2 linked regions of the Prolixibacter sp. NT017 genome follow. Each later gene encodes a partner of the first gene's protein in a complex. Links are inferred from orthologs where the notes say so. Each region holds a gene or a part of one and is shown in the gene's direction. Other genes may lie near its edges. The genes, in order: groL and metK.

Evidence for each region.
Region 2: the proteins of groL (region 1) and metK are in contact, whole or in part, in a cryo-EM structure (PDB 8P4O), measured with the Escherichia coli proteins. The link is inferred for Prolixibacter sp. NT017 from one-to-one orthologs.

What each region holds. Positions count from the first base shown.
Region 1 is NZ_BLAV01000001.1:4,776,652-4,783,891, reverse strand. Bases 3,098-5,996 are described here. They hold groL (chaperonin GroEL), read left to right. Parts: upstream 3,098-3,679; coding sequence 3,680-5,314; downstream 5,315-5,996. Other genes in these bases: GJU87_RS19845 (manganese efflux pump MntP family protein), read left to right, coding at 5,448-5,996; groES (co-chaperone GroES), read left to right, coding at 3,360-3,638. Outside these bases: GJU87_RS19875 (sigma-54-dependent Fis family transcriptional regulator), read left to right, coding at 6-1,244; GJU87_RS19870 (LptE family protein), read left to right, coding at 1,253-1,783; GJU87_RS19865 (hypothetical protein), read left to right, coding at 1,796-2,701; preprotein translocase subunit SecG, read left to right, coding at 2,753-3,067; more of GJU87_RS19845, read left to right, coding at 5,997-6,011; GJU87_RS19840 (DEAD/DEAH box helicase), read right to left, coding at 6,032-7,240.
Region 2 is NZ_BLAV01000001.1:4,519,559-4,526,846, reverse strand. The notes cover bases 2,855-5,801. They hold metK (methionine adenosyltransferase), read left to right. Parts: upstream 2,855-3,673; coding sequence 3,674-4,930; downstream 4,931-5,801. Other genes in these bases: gldA (gliding motility-associated ABC transporter ATP-binding subunit GldA), read left to right, coding at 2,855-3,446. Also shown: GJU87_RS18825 (HAD family phosphatase), read left to right, coding at 1-373; ispG ((E)-4-hydroxy-3-methylbut-2-enyl-diphosphate synthase), read right to left, coding at 397-2,262; more of gldA, read left to right, coding at 2,535-2,854; GJU87_RS18805 (NAD-dependent epimerase/dehydratase family protein), read right to left, coding at 6,266-7,288. UniProt on the Escherichia coli protein: Catalyzes the formation of S-adenosylmethionine (AdoMet) from methionine and ATP.

The sequences.
Region 1 (7,240 bases):
GGAAGATGGATATTCAGGAAATAAAACAACGTTTCGGCATTATTGGTAATGCTCTGGGGTTAAACCGGGCCATTGAAGTAGCTGTGCAGGTTGCTCCCACCGATCTATCGGTTCTGATATCCGGGGAGAGTGGTGCCGGTAAAGAGGCGTTCCCGCAGATTATTCATAACTATTCGCATCGAAAACACGGAAAATATATTGCTGTCAACTGTGGTGCCATCCCCGAAGGTACCATCGATTCGGAGCTTTTTGGTCACGAAAAAGGTGCCTTTACAGGAGCTTTGTCCGACCGGAAGGGATATTTTGAAGTAGCCGACGGCGGAACCATCTTTTTAGACGAGATTGGCGAGTTGCCACTTTCAACGCAGGTCCGCTTGCTCAGGGTACTCGAAGCCGGTGAATTCATTCGGGTAGGTTCGTCGAAGGTGATCAAAACCGATGTCCGCGTGGTAGCAGCAACAAACGTCGATCTGCCGACAGCTATTCGGGAAGGAAAGTTCCGGGAAGATTTGTACTATCGGCTGAATACGGTCCCGATTCACGTACTTTCGTTGCGCGACCGTGGTGAAGATGCCCTGTTGCTGTTCCGCAAATTTGCCCTCGACTTTGCCGAGCGCTATCATATGCCGCCCGTCAGATTGTCGGAAGACGCACAACGTGTATTGCTGAGTTACCGGTGGCCCGGAAACGTGCGCCAACTGAAAAATATTACCGAGCAAATTTCAATCATCGAGCAAGAGCGCCAGATTGACGCCAATACCCTGAGGAATTATATTCCGGATGACAGCGGAGGTTCGTTACCGGCCATCTATTCATCGGTCGATGAAAAAACATTTCACTCTGAACGAGAGATTCTGTATAAGATTCTTTTCGAGATGAAAAGAGACGTGACCGACTTGAAAAAACTGGTCCACGACTTGCTGGAAGATGGGCATACGCCTCACGTACACGAGGACAACGCGCAAATCATCCGGAAACTCTATCAGAGTTCTGACGGAGAGTTCCAGCCGGAACCCAGTAACTATGGTTCCCCGGTTCCGTCTGCTCCGCCAAGTAATGATCATCATCAGATTGAGGACACGGAAGAATTTGTAGAAGAATCGTTATCATTGGAAGAAAAAGAAATTGAACTGATACAGAAAGCACTGGAAAAACACAACGGGAAAAGGAAACTGGCCGCTGCCGAATTGGGCATATCGGAACGAACCCTCTACCGGAAAATAAAAGAATACAACATCAGCTAATGACGATTATGCCAAAGCATTCAGGAAAATTCCTGTTAACAACGCTGCTTGTTTCCATTTTAATGGTAACAGGATGCAGTATAAGCTACACATTCACCGGAGCATCGATTGCGCCGGATGTTAAAACGGTTTTTGTTGATTATTTTCCAAACCGGGCGAGAGTAGTCAATCCAACATTGAGTAATACCTTTACGGAAGGTCTGAAGGATAAATTCGTCAACCAAACCAGTCTGACACTGAACAATAGTCAGGGCGACCTGGAATTCAGTGGTGAAATTACCGGTTACGATATCCGGCCGTTATCGATTCAGCAAAGTAACGATGGCCGTGATGTTGCATCGCAAAACCGGCTAACCGTGACGGTAAAAGTGAAGTTCGTGAACAACAAAAATCACGATCAAGACTTTAATTCGACCTTCTCGGCCTATTATGATTGGGATAGTACGAGAAACCTGAGTGACGTGGAAGATGCAGCCGTACAAGACATCACCGAACAGTTGGTAGATGATATTTTCAACCGCTCGGTAGCGAACTGGTAAAAACGAGTAGTTATGTCGATGAACAGAGAGCAAATGATGCGATACCTGGACGACCCAACTCAGTTAAATGAAAAGTCGCTGGGCGAACTGAAGGAAATACTGGATGAATTCCCGTTTTTCCAGACGGCTCATATGCTCTATGCCCGCAACCTACTCAACGAAAAAAGCTTTCGGTTTACGAACCAGTTAAAAGTAGCGGCCGCCAACGTCACCGACCGGTCGATGCTCTATTTCCTGTTGCATCCCAAAGCCCGCCATGAAGCCGAGGTCTATGAACCGAAGCAGGAAACGGCCGAGATAGAAATGCCGCCGCAATCAGTTGCCACGTCTCCTGAAGAAGAGAAAACCGGGACGGCAACGGAAGAGGATGAGGGAATCTTCGAACTGGCAGAGGATGTAACACACGCACAGCCCGGAAAAGAGTCTCCGGAAAAAGAACATCCGGATACGGCAGAAGAGGACGAGCCTGTTGCTCAAAAGCCGCAAAAGTCATTCGATTTGCTTGACTTTGACGTAATGGAACCATCTTTTTATCAACTCGATGAAGATGTAACCAGCATCAAAGGATTGTCCGACCTGAGCAAATCGATTAACCGCAACGCGAAGAAGAACAACAAGTCGGAGGAAGAGAAGCCGGAGCAGGAAGAAGGGAAAGATAACCTGATTGACAAATTTCTGGAAACCCGACCGACCATATCGCCGGCCAGAAAGGGAGACGGTCAGCAGGAAGATATCTCGGAGCGAAGCGCTGAAGAAACGGATGAATTTATGACAGAGACCCTTGCACACATCTACGTAAAGCAGGGATACTACGAAAAAGCCATCAAAGCTTTTCAAAAATTAAGTTTGAAATATCCCGAAAAAAGTATTTACTTTGCTCGGCAAATTGAAGATGTCAGGAAACTGCTAAATAGATAACCCGATATGTATACACTGATAACCGTTTTAATTTTCATAATCTGTATCCTCATGATTTTGATTGTGCTGGTACAGAACTCGAAAGGTGGAGGTCTGACTTCAACTTTCTCAGGCTCAAATCAAGTAATGGGTGTTCGTAAAACCACCGACTTTCTCGAGAAAGCGACCTGGTACCTGGCTGGTGCACTCCTCATTCTGTCTGTTTCTGCTTCGGCTTTTATTCCGCGCCAGGGACAACAGCAGCGTTCGGCTATTGAAAAGCAGATTGAAAATGCGGCAGACCCGACTGAATTGCCTACTTTCCCACAGGCAGCACCTCAACAAGGGGATTCAGACAATACAACGCAACAAAGCAACGGTCAATAATATTACCCTGATAGAATTAGAGAAAGCTCACCAGATGGTGGGCTTTTTTTATGCCTGACATTTCCAAAAGCAATCAAATGTCAGCTTGTCAGCCCCAACTGACAACAAGATAAAATCATACCTGCCTGATTTTATTCGAATTACAAAAACAACGTCCTCCAATCTTCCTTATCCAAATGATTTTTTGTCCTGAATGCAGCCTATAACAGGCTTGTACCTGCTTTGGCACGTAATATGATGAATAGCGGGTGTCAATGAAATAACTTTTGTCTAACGAAAAATACAATACAAGATGACAGAACTGAAAGGTAGAATACTTGCCGGCAAGATTCTGGTACAGCCACAAGAGGCTGTAGAGAAGACCGCCGGAGGAATTATCATTCCCGACTCAGCCAAAGAAAAACCACAATTGGGAACGGTTGTGAAAGTGGGAGCCGATAAGAAAGATGAACCCATGGAGGTTAAAGTTGGGGACACTGTATTCTATGGTAAATATTCAGGCACTGAGCTTCAGATCGACGATGAAAACTACCTGTTGATTTCTCAGTCAGATGTTCTTTACATCGCATAGTGAAAAGACCGATTGTACAAAAATTAAAATGAAAAAATAACATGGCTAAAGAGATCAAATTTGAAATCGAAGCACGCGAGTTGCTGAAACAAGGCGTCGATCAACTTGCCGATGCAGTAAAGGTAACGCTGGGCCCTAAAGGACGCAACGTTATTATTGACAAGAAATTTGGTGCACCTCAGGTAACCAAGGACGGTGTAACTGTCGCCAAAGAAATCGAACTGTCGGATGCATATGCCAACATGGGCGCACAGCTCGTTAAAGAAGTAGCTTCCAAAACAGGTGACGATGCCGGTGACGGTACGACTACTGCAACTGTACTGGCACAGTCTATCATCAATGTTGGACTGAAAAACGTAACTGCCGGTGCCAATCCAATGGACTTGAAACGCGGTATCGACAAAGCAGTTGCCAAAGTTGTTCAAAGCATCAAAGATCAGTCAAAAACGGTTGGTGACGATTACAGCAAAATTGAACAGGTAGCCCGTATTTCAGCAAACAACGATTTCGAAATCGGAAAACTGATTGCCGAGGCAATGGAGAAAGTTCACAAAGAAGGCGTTATCACGGTAGAAGAAGCCAAAGGTACCGAAACTTACGTTGAAGTAGTGGAAGGTATGCAGTTCGACCGTGGTTACATCTCTCCTTACTTTGTAACCGACACCGAGAAAATGTCAGCTGAACTGGAAAATCCTTTCATCCTGATTCACGACAAGAAGATCTCAACCATGAAGGACCTGGTTCCAATCCTGGAAGCTACTCACCAGTCTGGTCGTCCGTTGATGATTATCTCTGAAGACATCGATGGTGAAGCGTTAGCTACCCTGGTAGTGAACCGTCTGCGTGCCGGATTGAAAGTATGCGCCGTGAAAGCGCCCGGATTCGGCGACCGCCGTAAAGAGATGCTGGAAGACATCGCTGTCCTGACCGGTGGAACCGTGATTACCGAAGAAAAAGGTATGAAACTGGAAGACACCACTCTGGAGATGTTGGGTCAGGCTGAAAAGATCACCGTTGACAAAGAGAACACCACTATCGTGAATGGTTCAGGCGAGGGCTCCAACATTGCTGCCCGTGTAGCTCAGATTAAAAACCAGATCGAATCAACTACTTCCGATTACGACCGCGAAAAACTGCAGGAACGTCTGGCTAAATTGTCAGGTGGTGTTGCTGTACTATACGTAGGTGCTCCTTCGGAAGTGGAAATGAAAGAGAAGAAAGACCGCGTTGACGATGCGCTGAGTGCAACCCGTGCAGCTGTTGAAGAAGGTATCGTACCCGGAGGTGGAGTAGCTTACATCCGCGCTACCAACGTACTGAAAAACCTCGAAGGTGACAACGAAGACGAAACCACCGGTATCGAAATCGTGAAACGTGCCATCGAAGAGCCGATGCGCCAGATTGTAGCCAACGCCGGACTGGAAGGTGCTGTTATCGTGCACAAAGTAATGGAAGGCAAAGACGACTTTGGTTACAACGCCCGCGTAGGTGAATACCAGAACCTGTTCGAATCAGGCGTTATCGACCCGGCTAAAGTAACCCGTGTTGCTCTTGAAAATGCAGCGTCTATCGCAGGTATGTTCCTCACCACCGAGTGTGTTCTCGTTGAAGAGAAAGAGGACAATCCTCCAATGCCGGCAGGCGGAATGGGCGGAGGTATGCCCGGAATGATGTAATCGATACATCGAACAATATATAGCAACCTTTTATTGGTTTTGAACAAGCCGTCCGGAATTTCCGGGCGGCTTTATTCTTGCTCGATTTTGCCCGATTCCCGCGGTTTTTCTATCTTCGTTCAAAATCTTTTGCATGGATTTACTGACCGTTTCGATTCTCGCTCTGGGCCTCTCCATGGACTCATTTGCTGTTTCCATTAGTTGTGGTCTGGCCGAACGAAAAATCTCCTTCCAACATGCAGTCAAAATCGCTTTGTCGTTAGCTTTTTTCCAGGGATTGCTCCCATTGCTGGGATGGTTTGTGGGTTCCGAAATCAAAGATTTTGTGGAACACATCGATCACTGGATTGCCTTCGCACTTTTATCCTACCTGGGAGGGAAAATGATTTTCGAAAGTCTCGATAAAGAAAATACGGAGGGAATGGCCAACGTGTACTCATGGGGCAAAATCCTCACTCTTTCTATTGCCACCAGCATCGATGCGCTGATTGTGGGCTTTTCCTATGCGTTAGCTTCTCCCGGCGACCTTTTTGAAGGAGCCATCATCATCGGCGGCGTCACCTTCTTTTTCTCCATGTTGGGTATCCGGATTGGGAAGAATGTCGGCAACCGCTTCGGTAAACGGATGGAACTTCTTGGAGGAATTGTCTTGCTCGCCATCGGATTCAAAATCCTGCTGGAGCACCTCTTTTCGTAATCGCCTTACGGCGGAAGTATCTATCTCCGGCGCGGCTTCTTTTTTCCCCGCAAGTGTTTACTCTTCGAATTGAAATCGAAATTATTCTTCTTGCCCCGCCTTTTCTTTTCATGAAAAGCCCCCTTGTAATCGGGGTCATTAACCCGCTTCACCCGGTCAATTTCGCGTGCCTGTTCCTGCAACTCCCGCCGGGTCGATTCCACCAACTCCACATCTTCCGGAACACTTTTTTCCGGAATCTCCATCCGGATAAGTTTTTCAATGCGTTCCAGATGATAAATCTCGGCCGGATTCACCAACGAAATGGCCTCACCTTCGTAACTGGCACGGGCTGTTCGTCCAATCCGGTGAACGTAATCTTCATCGTTGGGCGGCAAATCGAAGTTAATCACGTGGCTGATGCGTGATACGTCAATTCCCCGCGCCGAAACGTCCGTTGAAATCAGTACCCGCACTTCACCTTTCTTAAACGCGTTAATGGCGTTGATGCGCGTGACCTGTCCTTTGTTCGAATGCAAAATACGCACCTCACCTTCCGTCTTCCGCTTGATGACTTTGTAAACTCCTTCGGCATTCTCTTTCGTACGGCAGAAAATGAGTACGCGGTTAAACTTCTCTTCATCCCGCAACAGGTAATGAATCAGGTTGAGTTTACTGCGGTAGTTGGGAACATTGTAAAAATACTGCTCCACCTTTTCGGCCGGTGTCGCCGACGGCGCTACTTCCACACGCACGGGGAAATCGAGGAATTCATCACTCATTTTCTCCACCTTTCCGGAAAAAGTAGCCGAAAAAAGCAGGTTTTGCCGCTTGGGCGGAATTACCTCAAACAATTGATGCAACTGATGAATAAAGCCCATATCCAGCATTCGGTCAGCCTCATCAATCACCAGTGTTTTCACTTTCTTAAATGAAACCGCACCAGCCTTGTACAAATCCCACAACCGCCCGGGTGTCGCTACCAGGATATCGATTCCCGGTTCCACCAAAGCAGCATGTTTCGTCCAGCCAACACCGCCGTAAACAGCAGCATACCGGATATTGGAATAGCCCGTCAGTTCCTCGATATCTTCGCCAACCTGCAGCGACAATTCCCTCGTGGGAACCAAAACGATAGCGCGCGGATCGTTTCCTTCCGCCTTCACCAGCTTCATGAACAACGGAATCAGGTAGGCAGCCGTTTTTCCGGTTCCGGTTTGGGCAATCCCCAACACATCCTGCCCCGATTT
Region 2 (7,288 bases), 260 kb from region 1 along the record:
CATGATTTTGGATATTCCGGCCGACCGCGTTGAGTATCTGCAAGGTCTGCGGGGCCAGTTCCGGATCTTCCTATTGAGCAACACCAACGAAATCCATCGTCAGCAATATTTCAAGGATTTTGAGTCAGCATATGGCTTTGTATTTTCCGAATTATTTGAGCAAGATTATTACTCACATCAAATGGGGATGAGAAAACCCGATCCTGATATTTTCAGACAAGTTCTGGAAAATCACGAATTGGTACCTGAAGAGACTTTATTTATTGACGATTCTGAAGTAAATATCAAGGCAGCATCCGAGCTTGGAATTCAGGCACTACATATTGAACCGGGAACACTGATCCAGGCGTTACCGGATTTCCTCGTCAAATAAAAAATAGTTTTCGAGTAAATTTTCTACCTGGAAAGCGTAGGCTCATGCCAGTCACCATTTTCCATCATCAGCTTTTTCAGCTCATCCACAGCCTTTTCTGATGGCACATGGCGTTTCACAAGCTTCTGTCCTTTGTAGAGGTTGATATGACCCGGGCCGGAACCAACGTAGCCGTAATCTACATCGCCCATTTCGCCCGGCCCGTTAACAACACACCCCATCACACCGATTTTCAAGTGATTGAGATGACGGAAATGTTTTTTCACTTCAGATAAGGTACCCTGAAGCTCGAAAAGGGTCCTACCACAACCTGGACAGGAAACAAATTCGGTGCGGGTTACACGCATACGACTGGCTTGCAACAATCCGAACGAAAGATCCTTCAACTCGTTATAACCAATGGTTCCCTGATTCGACAACAAAATACCGTCGCCGTAACCATCAATCAGCAGTCCGCCCAAATCGGTGGAAGCCTTTATCAAGAGATCTTCGTAATTATCTTCCCGGTAGGAGCGATGCAAAATAACCGGATTTTTGCAGATATGCGCATCCAGTTCCATGAAGAAAGCACGTAACTCCGCAAAGCTATTCAGATTATCACTTTCCATAATGATAATCGCTTTCCTCTCGTTCTTCAGCTTTTCAACAATTTCCGGGTTTTCGGCTTTCAGGGCGTCATATTCCGGTTTGCTGGCGCGAATAAACCGCTCCTGGTTGGTGTACATATCGTTGAAGAGATAATCTTCGAGCGAAAGTATCGGAAATGCTCGACCAGCTTTATTGAAAATGCGCTTGCCATCGAAATAGTAATCCGGTTCTGTTCCGGTATTCAGCGAACGCACTTCTTCCAGGGTGTAGTTATTTAGTGACGCAATAACAACGACCGATTTTTTGCCGCCAATGTCACCAACCGGGCGGTTACTTCTCCGCTCATATTCAAACGGGTTGGTTTGTGAAATCATTGGAGCGGAAATCGGCGCATGATTCTCGCGACCTTTAAAAGCATCGACCAACTTACGGGCAAATCCAATTTCGTTGGCCGGATCTTCTGTCAGGGAAACCCGGATGGTATCGCCAATTCCGTCAGCCAGCAATGCTCCGGACCCAACGGCTGATTTGATGCGTCCGTCTTCGCCTTCGCCCGCTTCCGTCACACCAATATGGAACGGATAATTCATTCCTTCCAGGCGCATCCGGTAGTTCATCAACCGGACGGTGTACACCATCAGCCGGGTGTTACTGGCTTTGATGGATATTACGACATTGTGAAAGTCAACTTTTTTGCAAATGCGAAGGAATTCCATCACCGATTCGACGATTCCCGCCGGCGTATCGCCATAACGGCTCATGATTCGGTCAGAAAGCGAACCGTGATTGGCTCCAATCCGAAGCGCTGTGCCACGTTCTGCACAAGCTTTCAAAAACGGAATAAAGCGCTCTTCGATGCTGGCCAACTCGTCACGATATTCATCGTCGGTATATTCCACCTTTTGGAATCGGGCCCGAGGATCGTAAAAATTGCCGGGATTGATGCGGACTTTCTTCACATATTTAATAGCCGTTTCGGCAGCTTGCGGAGAAAAATGAATATCAGCCACAAGAGGTGTTGCGGCATATCCACGCTTATCGAGTTCGGCTCGGATGTTTTTGAGATTTTCAGCTTCGCGGAGTCCCTGCACTGCCATACGGACGTAATCAGCACCCTCCTTGATAATCCGGATGATCTGCTCAACCGTGGCTTCCGTATCTTTTGTATCTGTATCCGTCATTGACTGTAAACGAATCGGATACTCTCCTCCAACCTTCACATTTCCCACTTGTACGGCAGCTGTTTTTTGCCGCTCGTACCGGAATAAACTCTTCACAAAATTAAAATTCTGATCCTTCATGGTTATCGTCGCTCCGGGACATTTTACTGTAAAACAGACTCATTACACAACTTCCAATTGGCATTCAACAAGCCTGTTCGAAATTCTCGAAATTAGTTGTTTCATGGTTCGCTGCCACAAAATTAGCAAAGATTTTCAGAGAGATATGAAAATTGTCATTGCATATTGCTATTTAGACCTAAAGTCAGCAAAAACAGATAAAATTGTCGGCCACAGCTGCTGATTTCCTTGTCAAATAAAAGGAAAAGTTATTTTTGTAGAAAAGCGAGTTTATGTCGATACAGGTCGAAAATATTACGAAATTATTTGGAGAGCAAAAAGCGCTGGACGATGTTACATTTTCCATCCACACGGGTGAGGTAACTGGTTTTCTGGGTCCGAACGGTGCCGGCAAATCAACCATGATGAAGATTATCACCGGCTTACTCACTCCTTCATCGGGCAATGCAGTAGTGAACGACCTGCCTGTCCGGGAACATTCCATCGACATACGCCGGCAGATTGGATACCTGCCCGAGAACAATCCCCTGTATCCCGACATGTACATCCGGGAGTACCTTGAATCGGTTGCCGGAATGTACCCGATCAAAAACCGGAAAGCCCGAGTTGAAGAAATGATTGAGCTTACCGGGCTGACTCCGGAATTAGGAAAGAAGATCGGTTCCCTGTCGAAAGGGTTCCGGCAACGCGTCGGTATCGCGCAAGCGCTGATTCATGATCCGGGCGTTCTCATTCTCGACGAGCCAACCTCCGGACTCGACCCGGCACAACTGATCGAAATCCGACGTTTGATTCAGGAAGTAAGCCGAAATAAAACCGTTATGCTCTCCACTCATATTATGCAGGAAGTGGAAGCCATTTGCAACCGGGTACTTATCATCAACAAAGGCAGGATTGTTGCCGACAAAGACCGTTCGCAATTTCATGCTCTGAGGACCGATGCCCCTCAGCTGGTCCGTATTGAAACACAAGGTGAGGTTACGGCTGAAATGCTCGGATCGATCGATGGCGTAGAACAGGTTGAAAAAACCGGTGAGTCGGAATGGCTCCTGACCGGAACGACTACCGAAGACATCAGGCCGGCCGTATTCCGCTTTGCAGCAGAAAATGGGTTCGTTTTACTCACATTGCAACGCGAAACCACCACACTCGAGAAAGTCTTCCTCGAAGTAACCGGGAATTGAACTGAAACCGGTCAATGCCTGTCATTCAATTTTTATCCATCTTTTTGCATATTTAAATATTTTCGATGTACATTTGTGCCTCGAATGTGGATAGATTTGATTGATTGCAACCACGGAAAAAAATGCTAAAGCAGTGCCTTCCCGTCTATTATCAATCAACCATTTAACGTCCCGTTCTATTTTTGTTTCATCGATGGTCGGCCTGTGCCGTCCAAAAAATTATAATTATGGGATTTCTGTTTACATCAGAATCGGTATCGGAAGGGCACCCCGATAAGGTGGCTGATCAAATATCCGATGCATTGTTAGACGCCTTACTGGCGTACGATCCGGACTCGAAAGTGGCGATTGAAACCCTGGTAACCACAGGGCAGGTAATTATTGCCGGCGAAGTAAAGACACAGACGTATATCGACGTTCAGAAAGAGGCACGCGACGTAATTGCCCGCATAGGTTACACCAAAGCCGAGTATCAGTTCGACAGTGATTCATGTGGTATCCTCACAGCCATTCATGAGCAATCGCCGGATATTAACCGGGGTGTTGACCGCGAAGACCGCGAAAACCAGGGAGCTGGTGACCAGGGGATGATGTTTGGTTATGCGTGTAAAGAAACCGACGACTACATGCCGCTTCCGCTGGAATTATCACACCGTTTGCTGCTAGAACTGGCTGAAATTCGCCGCGAAGGAAAAGAGATGACCTACCTCCGCCCGGATTCCAAATCGCAGGTGACGATTGAGTACAATGACGATAACGAACCGTTGCGGGTTCACACCATCGTAGTTTCTACGCAGCACGACGATTTCGACAACGACGACGAGCGCATGTTGGCAAAAATCAAAGATGATGTCCGCAAGATTCTTATTCCGCGCACGGTTGCCAAGTTGCCTGAGCGTCTGAAGAAGTTGTTCGACGACCAATATGTTTTGCACGTTAATCCTACCGGGAAGTTCGTTATCGGAGGTCCTAACGGCGACACAGGTTTAACCGGTCGTAAAATTATTGTCGATACTTACGGAGGAAAAGGAGCACACGGTGGAGGAGCATTTTCCGGAAAAGACCCGTCGAAGGTAGACCGTTCGGCTGCTTATGCTGCGCGCCACATTGCAAAAAACCTGATAGCCGCCGACGTTGCCGATGAAATATTGGTCCAGCTGGCATATGCCATTGGAGTAGCCCAACCGGTAAACATCTATGTTAACACATATGGCAGGGCCAATGTGGATCTTTCGGATAGCGAAATTGCGGAAAAGATTAGCGAGATTTTCGACCTTCGTCCGTTTGCCATCGAAAAACGGTTGAAGCTTCGTAATCCGATTTACGAAGAAACAGCTGCCTACGGACACATGGGACGGACCCCAAGAACCGTCGTCAAGAATTTTGAATCGCCGTATTCGGGCAAGCTGGAACGAGAAGTAGAACTCTTTACCTGGGAGAAACTCGACTATGTTGAGAAAATAAGAGAGTATTTTATGCTTTAACAAATTTCATTTCTTACATAAACAAAAAAGATCGCTTATTGGGGCGATCTTTTTTGTTTGGGGGGAACACCACCGATTGTCGAATATGATGTGGCATACCCAGCTATTATCTTTCTGACAATTTGTTCCTTAATAATTCAACTGATGAAGTCACATTAGTCAATACACAATTCAGTATTTATCTTTTGAATATTGAATTTTACTTTTTGTGTATTCGAATTGACTATTTGTTTCGCAAAAATACCAGACTTACCATATTTTCGAACGGAAACCAAAACCCAAATTCGCCTTTGTACATGCATCCATTAATCAAGTTTTGCTTTTGAAAAGTCTGCAACACTAAGTCCGGACATCCGGATTTAGTGTTTGTTTTTACAGAAGCAAATCGGTTTTCCGCTTCGAATTTAGAAGCAAATATTTTCGACTAACCAATGCCCATATATGGTGGATCCGGAGGGAAAAATCAAGTTGCCTCACAGCAACCTGAGCCAATCAACCAGCATTAAAACGGATTCGCACATAAAAAGAGCCGGTTCCTGCAAAGGCAACCGGCTCTTTCATCAACTAACCTAACCAAACTAACTTAAAGATTCCTATGAAAAAACTTGCTTTTCCATAGAAACATAGGTGAAACAATATTCTGTTAAGTGCTTAAAACGGATACTAAGAAAAGTTAAGGAAGAAGGATACAATGATTAAATTCTGCACAGCCCGAATCGCGAAAACTTTATTCGACCGAAAGGAGGAGACAAAAAAAAGCCGGGCTGGGAACCCGACTCTTTATAAACTAACCTAACTAAACCAAACTAACCTAACTTAAAGATTCCTATGAAAAAAACTTGCTTTTCCTGTTAACAAAGGTGGCCGTTTTTTCTGTTAACCCGTTCAAACAGGTATTAAAGAAAGTTAAACCTTATAGTAAATAGAAAATCATTCGGGAAGATATCCCAGTGCTGAAATGGGATCAGGAAATATGAGGACATAAAAAAGTCGGGCTGGGAACCCGACTTCTTAATAACCTAACCTAACTAAACCAAACTAACCTAACTTAAAGATTCCTATGAAAAAACTTGCTTTTCCTGTTAACAAAGATGCCCGTTTTTTCTGTTAACCCGTTTAAACAGGTATTAAAGAAAGTTAAACCTCGCTTTAGACCATAAAAAAGCCGGGCTGGGAACCCGGCTTTGTAAAACCTAACTGACTAAACCAACTAACTCTAACATATCAATGAAAAACTTGCTCTTCCTTGAGAACAAAGGTGCAACAATATTACGTTAAGTAAATTCAACGCTACTTAAATATCGTTAATGCAAGTCTACGGTAGTTGTAATTGGATTAGCGATGCTCTTTCAGAAAAATTTTCGATACCCTGGCTACGCTTTCTTCCACTGCAGTGTACTGAAACGGAACAACCCGGGTGATACGGGAACCGTCATAGTGACTCATCTCGTTGGAACTACTGACACTATCGCGGGTGATAGCTGGCCTCGAGGAACTAAACCAGGATACAAACAGAGCGACGCGCCAGCCAATTGCCAAAACCCATTTTCCAGCCGGAATAACAGGTCGCTTTCTTCCCAGATTGTCAGCAACCAGGTTAAAGAATTCGCGAAACCTGACATTTCGGGCTACCAACACATATCGTTCGTTTTTTGCCGACTCCCACTGCGACTGATCAATCATCGAAACAACTGCCTCAACGACATCGAGAACATCGACAAAACCAGTGCCCCCGTTCGTATAAAACAGGAAGCCGTTCCAAATGGTCTTAAAAAGCTGAGGACTTCCGTTGTCCCAGTTTCCCGGGCCGATAATCACACCAGGATTCACAATCAGCACCTCCATGCCTTCATGCATTCCCCGCCAAACTTCCATCTCGGAAAGGAATTTACTCATGCCATAGGCAGTCCGTTTCCGGCTGTTATTCCAAACGTGCTCTTCGGAAGCAGGTACTCCTTCGGGCGGATTTCCCAAAGCTGAAGTAGAACTTACATGGCAAAAGCGAGTGATTCCGGCTTCCTTTGCCAAATCAATCAGATTGGCTGTTCCCTCAACGTTGCTATGAATCATCGCATTGCGATCCCCGCGGTTAAACGAAACGATTGCTGCTGCATGGATAATAAAATCGACACCAACAAGATGCTCTTTTATCGAATCACGATCGAGCAAGTCACCGTCAACCCACTCAATCTTTGCTAAAAGTTGTTTGGCCTCTTCTTCCGAACTATAGTAAGAAAATATTTTTTGTATCTGGTTCAGGTTGCTGGTCTCTCGTTTCAAGGCTCTCACCTGATAGCCGTTTTTTGTGAGGCGATGGAGCAGATGAGCCCCCAGCATTCCGGTCCCGCCGGTTACATA